Regions from separate parts of the Pantoea alfalfae genome, predicted to be linked through region 1. Evidence: predicted binding sites of a transcription regulator. Region 1 holds the regulator's gene; each other region holds the start of a gene.

Region 1 (3,144 bases):
GTTTCAGGTCTGCGTCGTCGTGGTTACACCGCCGCCTCTATCCGCGAGTTCTGCCGTCGTATCGGCGTGACCAAGCAGGATAACATCGTGGAGATGGCCTCGCTGGAGTCCTGTATCCGTGATGACCTGAATGAGAATGCGCCACGTGCTATGGCTGTGCTGGATCCGCTGAAAGTGGTGATCGAAAACCTGCCAGCTGGCCATAACGAAATCATCACCATGCCAAATCATCCGGGTAAACCGGAGATGGGTACGCGTGAAGTGCCGTTCAGCCGCGAGATCTGGATTGACCGTGCCGATTTCCGCGAAGAGGCGAACAAGCAATATAAGCGCCTGGTGCTGGGCAAAGAAGTCCGCCTGCGCAATGCCTATGTGATTCGTGCTGAGCGCGTCGCTAAAGATGAAGCGGGCAACATCACCTGCATCTACTGCACCAGCGACGTAGACACGCTGAGCAAAGATCCTGCCGATGGCCGTAAGGTCAAAGGGGTCATTCACTGGGTGTCTGCGGATCACGCGCAGCCAGCAGAGTTCCGCCTGTATGATCGTCTGTTCAGTGTGCCAAATCCGGGCGCGGCAGAGGACTTCCTGGCGGTGATCAACCCTGAGTCACTGGCGATCAAACTGGGCTTTGTGGAACCGAGCCTGCGCGATGTGGAACCGACCACTCCGTTCCAGTTTGAACGTGAGGGTTATTTCTGCGCCGACAGCGTTTACTCTACGCCATCGCAACTGGTGTTTAACCGCACCGTCGGTCTTCGTGATACCTGGGCGAAAACTGGCGAATAAATTTTTTTGAGGCTGACCTCATAAAATGACAAAAGGGCGATTTATCGCCCTTTTTTGTTGCCCTGATTTTACTCATTGCCGACATTTATTCTGATCTAACCGCAACCGATTAAATGCGGCATTGTGAGAGAAATCTGAGTTTAAAAAAATTAATCAATTTCCAGATGTGAATTATCCGCTTTCAGGTAGGCTATGCGCTCTCAGAGGTTGCAAAGCGGGTTACAGAAGGAAAAAAAATGACAGTTCTCGCCCAGGAAGCCAGAAACAGTGTGGTCGTTTTACATCAGCTCATTGAACGTATTTTTAACCAGCCTGCCGGATCTGACGACAGTTTTGAGCTGCTGATGTCCTATTTTCATCCTGAATTCCGCATGGTCACCCCAAAGGGCAGAGAGTGCAATCTGAACGAGGTCGAGGCGCTTTTCCGGCAGCTGCAGGGACAGCGCGAAGGGATGCGCATTGTCACCTGCGAACACGTCATCCTCTCTCATCATGAAAAAGAGATCACCGTACAGTATCGCGAAATGCAGATGATGAATGGCAATAATCAGAGCCGTATCTCGCTGGCGATACTGGACTGCAGCAGCTCTATTCCACGCTGGCGCTATCTGCAGGAGACGCTGGTCGCCTGATACAACAGCCGAAGACAGACGAAAAAAAACCGGTGAATTCACCGGTTTTTTTATTTCAGGTCGCGTTACTGGTCGTGCAGGGTTTCGTCTTCCCGGCAATCACCCAGCGTACAGTGTCCATAGAGATAGAGGCTGTGGTTGGTCAGCTTGATGCCATGACGGGTGGCGATTTCACGCTGACGCGTTTCGATCGACTCATCGCTGAACTCAATAACCTTGCCGCAATCCAGACAGATCAGATGATCGTGGTGATGCTGCTGCGTCAGTTCAAAGACAGATTTACCGCCTTCAAAGTTGTGACGGGTCACGATACCGGCGTCATCAAACTGGTTCAGAACACGGTAAACGGTAGCCAGGCCAATCTCTTCGCCGATGTCGATCAGGCGTTTGTACAAATCTTCCGCACTGACGTGATGGCACTCAGGTTCCTGAAGCACTTCCAGAATTTTCAGTCTGGGCAGCGTCACTTTCAGGCCAGCCTTCTTTAATGCGGTGTTATTGTCAGTCATGCGGATTTTGTCCTGTCACTATATTCACTTTTGTGGCTTATCGCCTTGAATGTCGATCTGCGCTCATTCTCATTTGCGTCTCATTATAGAACTGAAGCGATGAAATGAAAACCAGAGGGCGTGCCTGAATCATCACGGGCTGTGGGGGATAGGTCACCGGGCCGGGGAGGATTCTGGCAGATGTCTGTTGGTACATCGCTTAGTCTTACCGCCTGAAAAAATAAGCGGAAGATCGATGCGGGTATTCTACAGATTAAACGGAGAAAGTTAAAAAAATGTGGCTATTATTTCTATAGGAATTTCCATTGCCTCAATGTGAGCTGGCGCTCACATTGAGGCGGGCAGGATCAGGCTTCAAGGATATCTTTCAGCTGCAGTTCATCAGAAATCTGCTTAACCCACTGCTCCACGCGCTGGTTGGTCAGTTCAGGCTGACGATCTTCATCGATGGCCAGACCCAGGAAGTGGGTATCATCGGCCAGCCCTTTTGAGGCTTCGAAGTGATAGCCTTCTGTTGGCCAGTGGCCCACTATTACGGCACCGTGCGGCTCAATGATGTCACGGATCGTGCCCATCGCATCACAGAAGTACTCCGCGTAATCTTCCTGATCGCCGCAGCCAAACAGCGCAACCAGCTTGCCGTTGAAATCGATCTCTTCCAGCGTCGGGAAAAAATCATCCCAGTCGCACTGCGCTTCACCATAGTACCAGGTCGGAATGCCCAGCAGCAGGATATCAAACGCTTCCAGATCTTCTTTTGTGCTTTTCGCGATGTCATGCACTTCTGCAACGTCTGTACCCAGCTGTTTCTGGATCATTTTTGCAATGTTTTCGGTATTGCCGGTATCGCTGCCAAAGAAGATGCCTACGAGTGCCATGAGTAAAATAACCTCTTAAATCCTGATAATGAGATGTGTGCCGCAGCACATTTCAGCGAATAATAGCAGACGAGAGAAAACCGGTGAACGGTTAAAGCCCCGACATTTGCTCCTGCGTGCGTTTTGCCCGCATTAATCCAGTTGGAGCTGTGCCAGCAGCATCTGTTCAATCAGTTCGCTGCGGCTGAGATTGCGCTGTTCTGCCAGCGTGTTGAGCGCATCGACGGCTTCACTGTTCATTTTCAGTTCGACACGACGAAGTCCGCGTCCTTTGTCACGTTTGAGTTGATTGCGCTTGTTAATGCGCAGCTGTTCATCACGCGAAAGCGGGCTGGT
Region 2 (3,144 bases), 470 kb from region 1:
CTTTAAAGCGCAGACGATTCAGCGTATAGCTCGCCACGGTGCTCAGACGCGGGGTTAACTGATTACGCGCTTCCAGCTCGATACCTTGTGAATGAACTTTGCCCGATGGCGTAAAGAACGGCGTCGGTGCTTCCCGGTTCGCCACATCTTTCTGCGTCAGGTCATAGACCGCCACGCTATAGAGATCGCGGGTGCCGACCGGCTGATATTTCACCCCGGCTTCATACTGCTCCGCGGTGGTGGGCTTCAGCAGGTTATTGTTGGAATCGGTGAGCGCGGTCGGGGTAATCGCCTGGCTCCAGCTGACGTAAGGCGAGATGCCGTTGTCGAAGGCATAGAGCAGCGCAGCGCGTCCGCTGATGTGATCATCCTGACGACGCTCATTGCCGCTGTTATTGGCGACGATGCGGTCATAACGACCGGAGAGATCCAGATGCCAGCGATCCAGCTTCATCTCATCCTGCAGATAGAGGCCGGTCTGATAGTAGCGACGGGTTTTATCGGCCCAGGTGTAATCCGGCATGTCGCCTACCTGCTCGCCGGTCAGGGCATTGAGCTGACTGGCTGAACCGCCCGCCGCGCTGATCTCATTTTTGTAACGATGATACTCGGCACCCAGGGTGACGCGGTGCTCCAGTTCAGCGGTGTCGAACTCCGCCTGTAAGCGGTTATCGGTGGACCAGGCGGAGAGCGACGAGCGCTCACCGGAGTAAGAACGGTTCAGCAGGTCGGGATTATTTTCATCCCAGCCAACCTGATAGACCTGATCGAGATCGACATTCGAGTGGCTGTAGCTGCCAGTTGAGGAGAATGACCAGACGTCGTTGAAGCGATGGGCGAAATCGAAGCTGTAGATCTGCTCGCGACGCTTGAACTGATCGAGATCGCTGTTGCCCTCATAAAAGCCGTTGCTCAGCTTGTAGCCGTTATGTTCGGTGAGGCTGCCGTCACCCGGTACCGAACCGTGATAACCGCCCGACGGATCCTTCTGCAGATAGGCTTTCAGGATCAGATGGGTATCTTCGTCCGGCTGCCACATCAGCTGCGGCATCAGTGCATATTTCTCTTCGCGGGTGTGATCGTACTGGGTATCGCTGTTGCGGGTCACGCCGGTCAGGCGAAACGCCCACTGATCGTTGATGGCATTGGTGTAGTCAAACATCGTACCGGTGGTGGCATTACTGCCCGCCTGCAGCTGGATATGCCCCTCTTCGCTGAACTGCGGACGTTTGGTGACCATGTTCACCAGTCCGCCCGGCACCGTCTGACCATAAAGGGCAGAAGAGGGGCCTTTGATCACGTCGATGCGCTCAAGGAAGGCGTTATCCACCTGCAATACGTTGAAACTGCCGCCGTCGCTCATCAGCCGCATGCCGTCGAGGAAGGTGTTATCGACATCGCCGCCGTGGAAGCCGCGCAGCGCAATGGTGTCGTAACGGGTCGCGGCACCGCCAAAGTTGGTGAAGACGCCGGAGCTATAGCCCAGTGCCTGGTTCAGGGTCAGCGCGCCCTGATCCTGCATCTGCTGGCGGGTGACCACGGATATCGACTGCGGCGTGGTGATCAGCGGACGGTCGCTTTTGGTTGCGCCCTGGCTGGTGGTGGCCAGATAGCCCTGGGTCGGCGAGGTCGAATCTTCTTGCGGTTGTGCAGTCACCACCATATCGGCAGCGAAACTCAGAGCAGGCGCGGTCAGCGCCAGGGTGCAGAGGCGAATATACCCTCTCAGCGACAGTGACAGTTTCATCGGAGTTCCTTTCATAGCAAAGATTAAGGCAGGTGAGTAAAGTTGTTAATAGGCAATCTCATTATCATAATGAGAATTATTACCTTTTGTAAATTGGCTGCAATTTTGCCTGTTGATGTAAGAAGGTCAAGTAAAATTCGCTGAAAAGGCGTGCGGATACCTCCGGCGAGGCCAGAGGTATCCAGAGTGGATCAGTTTTGCGAGGCAGACGCCTGAGGAATATCGTGGGCGCTGTTACAGGTTTTATCTTTCGGGCAGTACTTATCGAGCAGTTTCAGCGTGACGCCGTTGGTCCAGCCGAAGCCGTCCTGCAGCGGATACTCACCGCCACCGCCACCGCCGAGATTTTTGCCATCAACGACATATTTCTCCACCAGCTTATGCTCACGGTCATAGGTCATCTGGACGTTTTGCAGGAAGCGTAAGCCTACCTCTTTCGCCAGTTTTGGCTGGTTGTAATGCTCCAGGCCTTCCACGGCAACCCACTGCAGCGGGGCCCAGCCATTCGGGGCATCCCACTGCTGGCCGTTGTTCACGGTGGTAGTCACCAGACCGCCGGGCTTCAGCAGCTGCTTTTCAACCGCGCTGGCAGTGCTTTCAGCCTGCTTATCGCTGGCGACCTGCAGATAGAGCGGGAACAGCGCGGCAGCCGTCAGCTGCGGATGAACCTGCTTTTTCTGCCAGTCATAGTCGGCATACCAGTTCTGTTTGCTGTCCCACAGATAGCGGTTGATCGCTGCCTGGCGCTTCTCTGCGCGATCGGCGTACTGCTTCGCCAGATCGCTCTGCTTGTTCATCTGATAGCCTTTCGACAGGGTCTGCTCCAGATGGAACAGCAGGCTGTTGAGGTCAACCGGAGCCAGTTGCGTGGTACGGATTGTCGACAAGTTATGCGCATCGGTAAACCAGCGCGAACTGAAATCCCAGCCCGACGCCGCACCGGAACGCAGCTCACGGTAGAGTTCGGCTTTATTCCTCTGCGGCGCTTTCTGCGCGGTGGCAATGTCATCCATCCAGGATTCGGTGCGTGGCACGTCGCGCGCATCCCAGTAGCGGTTGAGCAGGCTGCCGTCCGACAGCTTAATCACCCGCTTGCTGGCTGCACCCGCCGCGACGTTATCGCTGTCTGCCATCCAGTAGTCGTACTCTTTCTGCAGCTGTGGCAGATAACGGGTATAGGCTTTGCCGTTATCGTGCGTCGCCAGCAGATCGACCATCAGGCTGAAGAACGGTGGCTGTGAACGGCTCAGGTAGTAGCTGCGGTTGCCGTTGGGGATGTGGCCATAACGGTCGAGGAGTGAGGCGAAGTTATCCGTCATATCCTGCACTTTATCCCAGTGTCCGCTCTCGGCCAGCCCCAGCATGGTGAAGTAACTGTCCCAGTAATAGACTTCGCG
Region 3 (3,144 bases), 680 kb from region 1:
GCTGGCGCAGTCGCCACAGCCGGGCCGCCTGATTCTGGTCAGTGCCATCGCGGCATTCGTCGCACTGGCTCTGTTCAGCCTGATGCCGTGGTTCAGCCTGAGTCTGATCTGCCTCGTGGCCTTTGGTTATTTCAGTGCCATCAGCAGCCTGGTGCAGTACGCGATGATTCAGACGCTGACGCCCGATGCACTGCTTGGCAGGATCAACAGCCTCTGGACAGCGCAGAATGTCACCGGCGATGCGATAGGTGCAGCAATCATTGGCGCGATGGGTTCACTGCTGTTGCCGCAGCAGGCAGCCGCCCTCTCTGGCCTGGCAGCCACCGTGCTGGGTCTCATCATGTGGCTGCTGATGGGCCGCCTGCGACGCTATCAACGGCCTGCCCCCGACGAAGCCACATCATGATTTCACGAACAGCGCTTCCAGCCGCGTCAGTAAATGACTGGCGCTGTAGTAGTCGAGACGAAAGCTATCCAGCCCCAGCGCATAGACCGCTTTAGCGCGCACCGCTGGGGTCTGCGCCAGAAAAGCATTGCTCATTACCTGCGCAGCCGTGTTATCTTCGGCGGCAAACAGCAGATAAGTCTGGCCATTCAGGCCTGCCGCCAGATTTTCGCCTGACAGCTGAAGAATATCTTTACGCTGTCCCATGCTGTGAGCGGACTGAAGCGTCGCCGGTGGCGTTGCCAGCGTGAAGCCCAGCGCCTGCAGTAACTTCCCCTGTGCCGATGCCTCCGTCCAGAGATTCACAGCCCGGCCATCTCCGTTCCACACCATTGCAGAAACCGGCTGCGGAGGCAGGGTCAGCTTTGCCTTCAGCGCCTTTTCACGCGCGTCGAACTCGCTTATCCGGGCAGCGGCATCCGCCTCATGCCCGGTCGCCTCACCCAGCAGCGTCACCAGCTGCTGCCAGCTTTTATCGTCATAGTTAACGACCAGTACCGGTGCAATCGCCGAGAGCTGATCGGCCAGTTTGATCGCTGAATCATTACCGGTGGCGCTGACCACAATCAGGTCTGGCGCTTCCGCAGCGATCGCTTCCGCATTGGGTTCACCAATATAGAGCCGCTTTACGCCACGCTGTTTCGCCACACGCCCCCACTGCCGGAAGAATCCCTGCTCATCAGCCAGCCGGCTGCCGGGTGCGGTTGCGCCACTGGCAACTACCGGCGCATCAATCGCCAGCAGCGATCCGGTCAGGGTGACACTGGTCGAGACAATGCGAGTCGGTGCCTGAGCCAGGGTGACCTGACCTTTTGCCCCCGCGAAGGTGCGCGGCCAGCCGGTCTGTGCAACAGCGGTCACGCTGAACAGAGTGATACTCAGCAAAAACAGCGCTAATGCCGACGTTACTCCCTGTTTAGTCATTTGTTTTCATCCTATTTCTCTCCGGTAATCCGGGCGACAACTTGTGCTGATTTAACCAACAAAACCAGCTGAATCACCGCGTATTTATTGACACCTTCGGCTATTCGACGTAGGTTACTGCAACATAATACAAATGATAATCATTATTAGTTATCTTATCATTTATAGGTGAAATTATGGTGGAATCGCTGGCATTTGAACATCCCCTGCTGCAGGATTTTCCGGCACTCTGCCGTGGCTTCCTGTTTACTTCTCCCTGGCGAAGCCTGACAACTCAGGGCTGTTTTACGACACTCACTGCCCCGGTAAACCAGGGTGAGCAGCTGACCGGAGAGTTTCAGCAACAACTGCAGCATCATTTTGCCTCGGCCAGAAAACAGGGCATAGCCCATCCCATTCTGGTGGGTGCGATCCCGTTCGATGTGGATCAGCCCGCAGCGCTGTTTATCCCTGAGTCATATCAGACCTTTCAACGTGACGATCTGAAAGCCCGTGCCTCATCGGCTGAAAGCGAGCTGCCAGAAGTTCGTCGCCGTACCGCGCTGCCGGATCACGACACCTTCACTGACATGGTTGCGCAGGCCGTGGCAGCCACGCGGCGCGGCGATCCGGATAAAGTGGTGCTGTCGCGGCTGATGGAAATCGTGGCGGAACAACCGGTCGATACGGCCGCCCTGATGCAGCGCATCGTGGCGCAGAACCCTGACAGCTATCACTTTCATCTGCCGCTGCCCGATGGCGGCGCGCTGGTGGGGGCCAGCCCGGAACTGATGATTCGTAAGCAGGGCCGACAGTTCAGCTCCTGTCCGCTGGCCGGTTCAGCGCCGCGCAACAACGATCCACAGCGTGACCAGGCCTCAGGTGACAGCCTGATGCAGTCAGCCAAAGACCGGCATGAACATAAACTGGTGACGGATGCGATGCGCATGACGCTGCAGCCTCGCAGTCGCCTGCTGTCGGTCCCGGAAACCCCTTCCCTGCTGACCACCGCAACGCTGTGGCACCTCGCTACGCAGATTCGGGGCGAAGTACTGGACGACCGCGAAAATGCACTGTCACTGGCCTGCCTGCTGCATCCGACACCAGCGCTCAGCGGATTTCCGCATCAGCGTGCTCAGGCGCTGATTCAGCAACTTGAACCGTTTGAGCGTCAGCTGTTTGGCGGCATCGTCGGCTGGTGTGACGATCAGGGCAACGGCGAATGGGTCGTCACCATTCGCTGCGGCACGGTGAATGGTCCGCGGGTCCGGCTGTTTGCTGGCGCGGGGATCGTGGCGGACTCACAACCTGAATCCGAGTGGCGCGAGACCGGCGTCAAACTCGACACCATGCTTCGCGCTTTTGGATTGCACTAAAGGAACCTGTATGACGATTTCTTACAGCCGCTGGCCGGACGATCTGGCTGCTCGTTACCGTGAAAAAGGGTACTGGCTGGATCTGCCGATGACCGACATCCTGGAGCGTCACCGCGACAGCGAATGCGTGGCGGTGATTGATGGCGACCGGCAATTTACCTATCGACAGCTGGCCTCACTGAGTGACAATCTGGCAGCGGCCCTGCAGCGTCGTGGCCTGAAACCCGGTGATACGGCGCTGGTGCAGCTTGGCAACGTGGCGGAATTTTACCTGACGCTGTTTGCGCTGTTCAAAATCGGCGTTGCCCCGGTTAACGCCCTGTTCAGCCATCAGCGTACCGAACTGGCCGCCTATGCCAGTCAGATCGCGCCGCGCCTGTTGATTGCCGATCGCAGCCATCCCCTGTTCGCCGATGATGC
Region 4 (3,144 bases), 670 kb from region 1:
TGTAGTTCGGGCCCATAAACAGGCTGCCATCCTGGCGGAACCGCACAAAAGGCGGGCCATAAGCTGTACTGCTGCTGAGCATTTTTCAGTACCTGACAATCCTGCTGGGGATCGTCGAAAGGATTGAGTTGTTGCATGTTGGTCTCCTGTCCGAAGTCGTCGGGCGTATAAACGCCGATCTCCTGGGTATCCTTTTTCTTTTAATGGCGCACAGACGGCGGGATATCAGCGGGTTATGACGATTGCCACATAGCGTTGAGGCCTGCCAGCAGTCCGCCGCGCCAGCACAGCGCATCGTGACCGCCTTCAATCGGGTGATAGCTGACCTGATGTCCTGCCACAGTCAGATCGCGCTGAAACTGTTCGTTTGCTGCCAGAATCAGGCGTTCGCGCCGCCCCGCCTCCAGATAAAAGCGCCGGGAGGGCGCCTGCAGCAAACCCTGCTGTAACTGCTGCGGCAGCCAGCCATTCGGGTCACCGCGCGCGGGCCACCAGAACGAACCGGAAAGACTGACGGCACCCGCAAAAGTTTCCGGCCAGTTCAGGGTGGCGTAAGCGGCAGAAAGGCCGCCAAAACTCTGTCCGGCCACCAGCGTGCTGTCGGCCCGAAACGGTGCCCACTGCTGAATTTGTGGTAACAGCTCGTGCTGAATCGCCAGCCAGAAGTCAGGGTTACAGGTCAGTTCACGCGTGCGGTGTTCGCGGTCGATGATGTCGATCATGACATAGACCGCAGGAGGCAGCTCGCCTGCCTCAGTGAGTTGCTGAAGCGGACCGGCAACCGGCATGCTGTGCGCCCAGAACTGACCATCCAGCAGCAGTGCCAGCGGACGATCGCCTGCACTGGCGTCTCCGGTGACAGCGATCCAGATCTGACGCTGGTTTCCCAGCCGTTCGCTGCGCCACAAATAGTGTTGCAGCGGAATATCGGCGGCACGGCCCTCATCAACCGCACGCCACACCTGTTGATCCGGCGCGCGTGGCAGGTGCAGCGGCGAGACCCTCATTCCGCGTCCACCTGCCCAGCTACGCAAAGGATTCAGCGGGTCGCTTTGTGCCTGCCGGAATTTCTGACTCCACCACTGGCGCAGCGCCTGCATATCAGCCTGCCCGGCAAACGTCTCTGTCTGGTTGTCAGGGATCAGGCAGTAGCTGCCGCGCCAGTCAGCGGGCAGGGTGGTTTGCCACCACCAGACATCGGTATCAGGAACAGGTGTTAAGGAGGAAGGTGAGGCTGTGTGATGATGATCGGTCACACCGGTAATGTTGATCCAGACGCGCCGGGTATCAGAGTGCAGCGGGTCACCCTGCGGATCACGCCAGAAAAAAGTGACCTGACAGGTCCCCTTTTCAGCGGGTTCAATCAGGGGAATGCCCTGTTGCTGCAGCTGCTGCCACCAGCGTTCGCTGCCGGTCTCTTCGTTTAACCACGCTATTCGCGCCATGATTCAATCACACTTGCTTAGAGTCATGCATGTTACAGATAATAGTATTGATAATTATTTGCATTTGCAATAGGGTGTTTCCGCTCGACAGGGAGCGCGCGCATTCTCTCTGCCGCATCGGATTTCAGACGGACGCAACGCGGTTCTGAAGCCTGTGTGACGGGAAGGTTAATGCGTTGCAGGCAAGGTTATGACCTTTTTACCGGTACGCCGGCAGTGGCATGCTCGCTGGCACTCCAGGAACAGAAAAATGAAAAAGATATCCCGGCTTTCGTTAGCCATTATGATTGAACTGGGTCTCACGGCCTCTCTCATTTCTGCCGGTGCCGTGGCTGCTGAAGCCACCCGCGAACCCGCTATCGACAGCAGCACCTCCGATACCCTCCACGACGACACCATGACGGTCACCGCCGCTGAGCAGACGCTGCAGGCCCCTGGCGTGTCAACGATTACCGCCGACGAAATCAAAAAACATCCGCCTGCGCGCGACGTCGCCGAAATCATCCGCACCATGCCCGGTGTCAATCTGACCGGTAACTCCACCAGCGGCCAGCGCGGTAATAACCGTCAGATCGATATCCGTGGTATGGGGCCGGAAAATACCCTGATCCTGATCGATGGCCTGCCGGTGACCAGCCGCAATGCGGTGCGGCTTGGCTGGCGTGGCGAGCGCGACACACGCGGCGACACGAACTGGGTACCGCCAGAGATCATTGACCGCATTGACGTCATCCGGGGTCCGGCAGCGGCCCGCTACGGCAATGGTGCGGCGGGTGGTGTGGTTAATATCATCACCAGGAAAGAGATGGATAATCAGTGGCACGGCTCGTGGAACGCCTATTACAACGTGCCGCAACACAAGGAGGAGGGCGCGACGCGGCGTACTAACTTCAGTCTTGAAGGACCGCTGGGCGATGATGTCAGTTTCCGGCTCTATGGCGGTCTGGCAAAAACGCAGGCTGATGCTTACGATATCAATGAAGGGCACGCCGCAGACCGCACCGGCAGTTACGCGGGATCCTACCCGGCGGGCCGCGAAGGTTCAGTCAATAAAGATATTCATGGCCTGCTGCGCTGGACGTTTGCACCAATGCAGGCGCTGGAAGTGGGGGCCGGTTACAGCCGTCAGGGCAACCTCTATGCTGGCGACACCCAGAACACCAATACCAACGCGCTTGTGAAAAGCAAATATGGTGACGAAACCAACCGGCTCTATCGGCAGAACTTTTCAGTTAAGTGGACCGGCGCCTGGGATAATGGCATCAGCACCAACACCTATGCGCAGTATGAAAACACCCGCAACTCGCGTCTGAATGAAGGGCTGGCGGGCGGCACTGAAGGGATCTTTTCCAACAGCAATTTCAACACTATCCAGCTGGATGATGTGTTGCTGCACAGCGAGATCAGCGTGCCCTTTGAGTGGCTGGTGAATCAGACTGCAACTTTTGGCACGGAATGGAATCAGCAGCGGATGAAGGATCCTTCCTCGACGACGCAGGCCGCCAGCTACGGTTCGATTCCGGGTATCGCCACCACCGGACGCTCTCCCTATTCGCAGGCGGAGATCTTCTCACTGTTTGCGGAAGACAATATTGAGCTGACTGACAGCACCATGCTGACGCCCGGCCTGCGCTTCGATCACCATTCGATTGTCGGCGATAACTGGAGCCCGTCGCTCAACCTCTCACAGGGATTAGGC

Evidence for each region. The regulator Fur, encoded in region 1, represses iron uptake genes when iron is present. The targets are predictions, from matches to a motif close to ATAATAATGAGAACNACTATCAA.
Region 2: a site for Fur is predicted at 1,793-1,815, ahead of K6R05_RS11230 (TonB-dependent siderophore receptor). Genes of this name have one in related genera too.
Region 3: a site for Fur is predicted at 1,497-1,519, ahead of K6R05_RS16665 (isochorismate synthase). Genes of this name have one in related genera too.
Region 4: a site for Fur is predicted at 1,487-1,509, ahead of fes (enterochelin esterase). Genes of this name have one in related genera too.

What each region holds. Positions count from the first base shown of each region.
Region 1 covers NZ_CP082292.1:2,886,676-2,889,819, reverse strand. Annotated here, with positions in the region: gene glnS (glutamine--tRNA ligase) at 1-789, shown strand, start outside; gene K6R05_RS13575 (hypothetical protein) at 1,026-1,421, shown strand; gene fur (ferric iron uptake transcriptional regulator) at 1,487-1,930, opposite strand; gene fldA (flavodoxin FldA) at 2,278-2,808, opposite strand; gene ybfE (LexA regulated protein) at 2,941-3,144, opposite strand, start outside.
Region 2 covers NZ_CP082292.1:2,417,550-2,420,693, reverse strand. Annotated here, with positions in the region: gene K6R05_RS11230 (TonB-dependent siderophore receptor) at 1-1,747, opposite strand, end outside; gene treA (alpha,alpha-trehalase TreA) at 1,939-3,144, opposite strand, start outside.
Region 3 covers NZ_CP082292.1:3,565,387-3,568,530, forward strand. Annotated here, with positions in the region: gene entS (enterobactin transporter EntS) at 1-406, shown strand, start outside; gene fepB (Fe2+-enterobactin ABC transporter substrate-binding protein) at 401-1,369, opposite strand; gene K6R05_RS16665 (isochorismate synthase) at 1,546-2,724, shown strand; gene K6R05_RS16670 ((2,3-dihydroxybenzoyl)adenylate synthase) at 2,735-3,144, shown strand, end outside.
Region 4 covers NZ_CP082292.1:3,554,455-3,557,598, reverse strand. Annotated here, with positions in the region: gene K6R05_RS16630 (MbtH family protein) at 1-137, opposite strand, end outside; gene fes (enterochelin esterase) at 234-1,445, opposite strand; gene K6R05_RS16620 (TonB-dependent siderophore receptor) at 1,696-3,144, shown strand, end outside.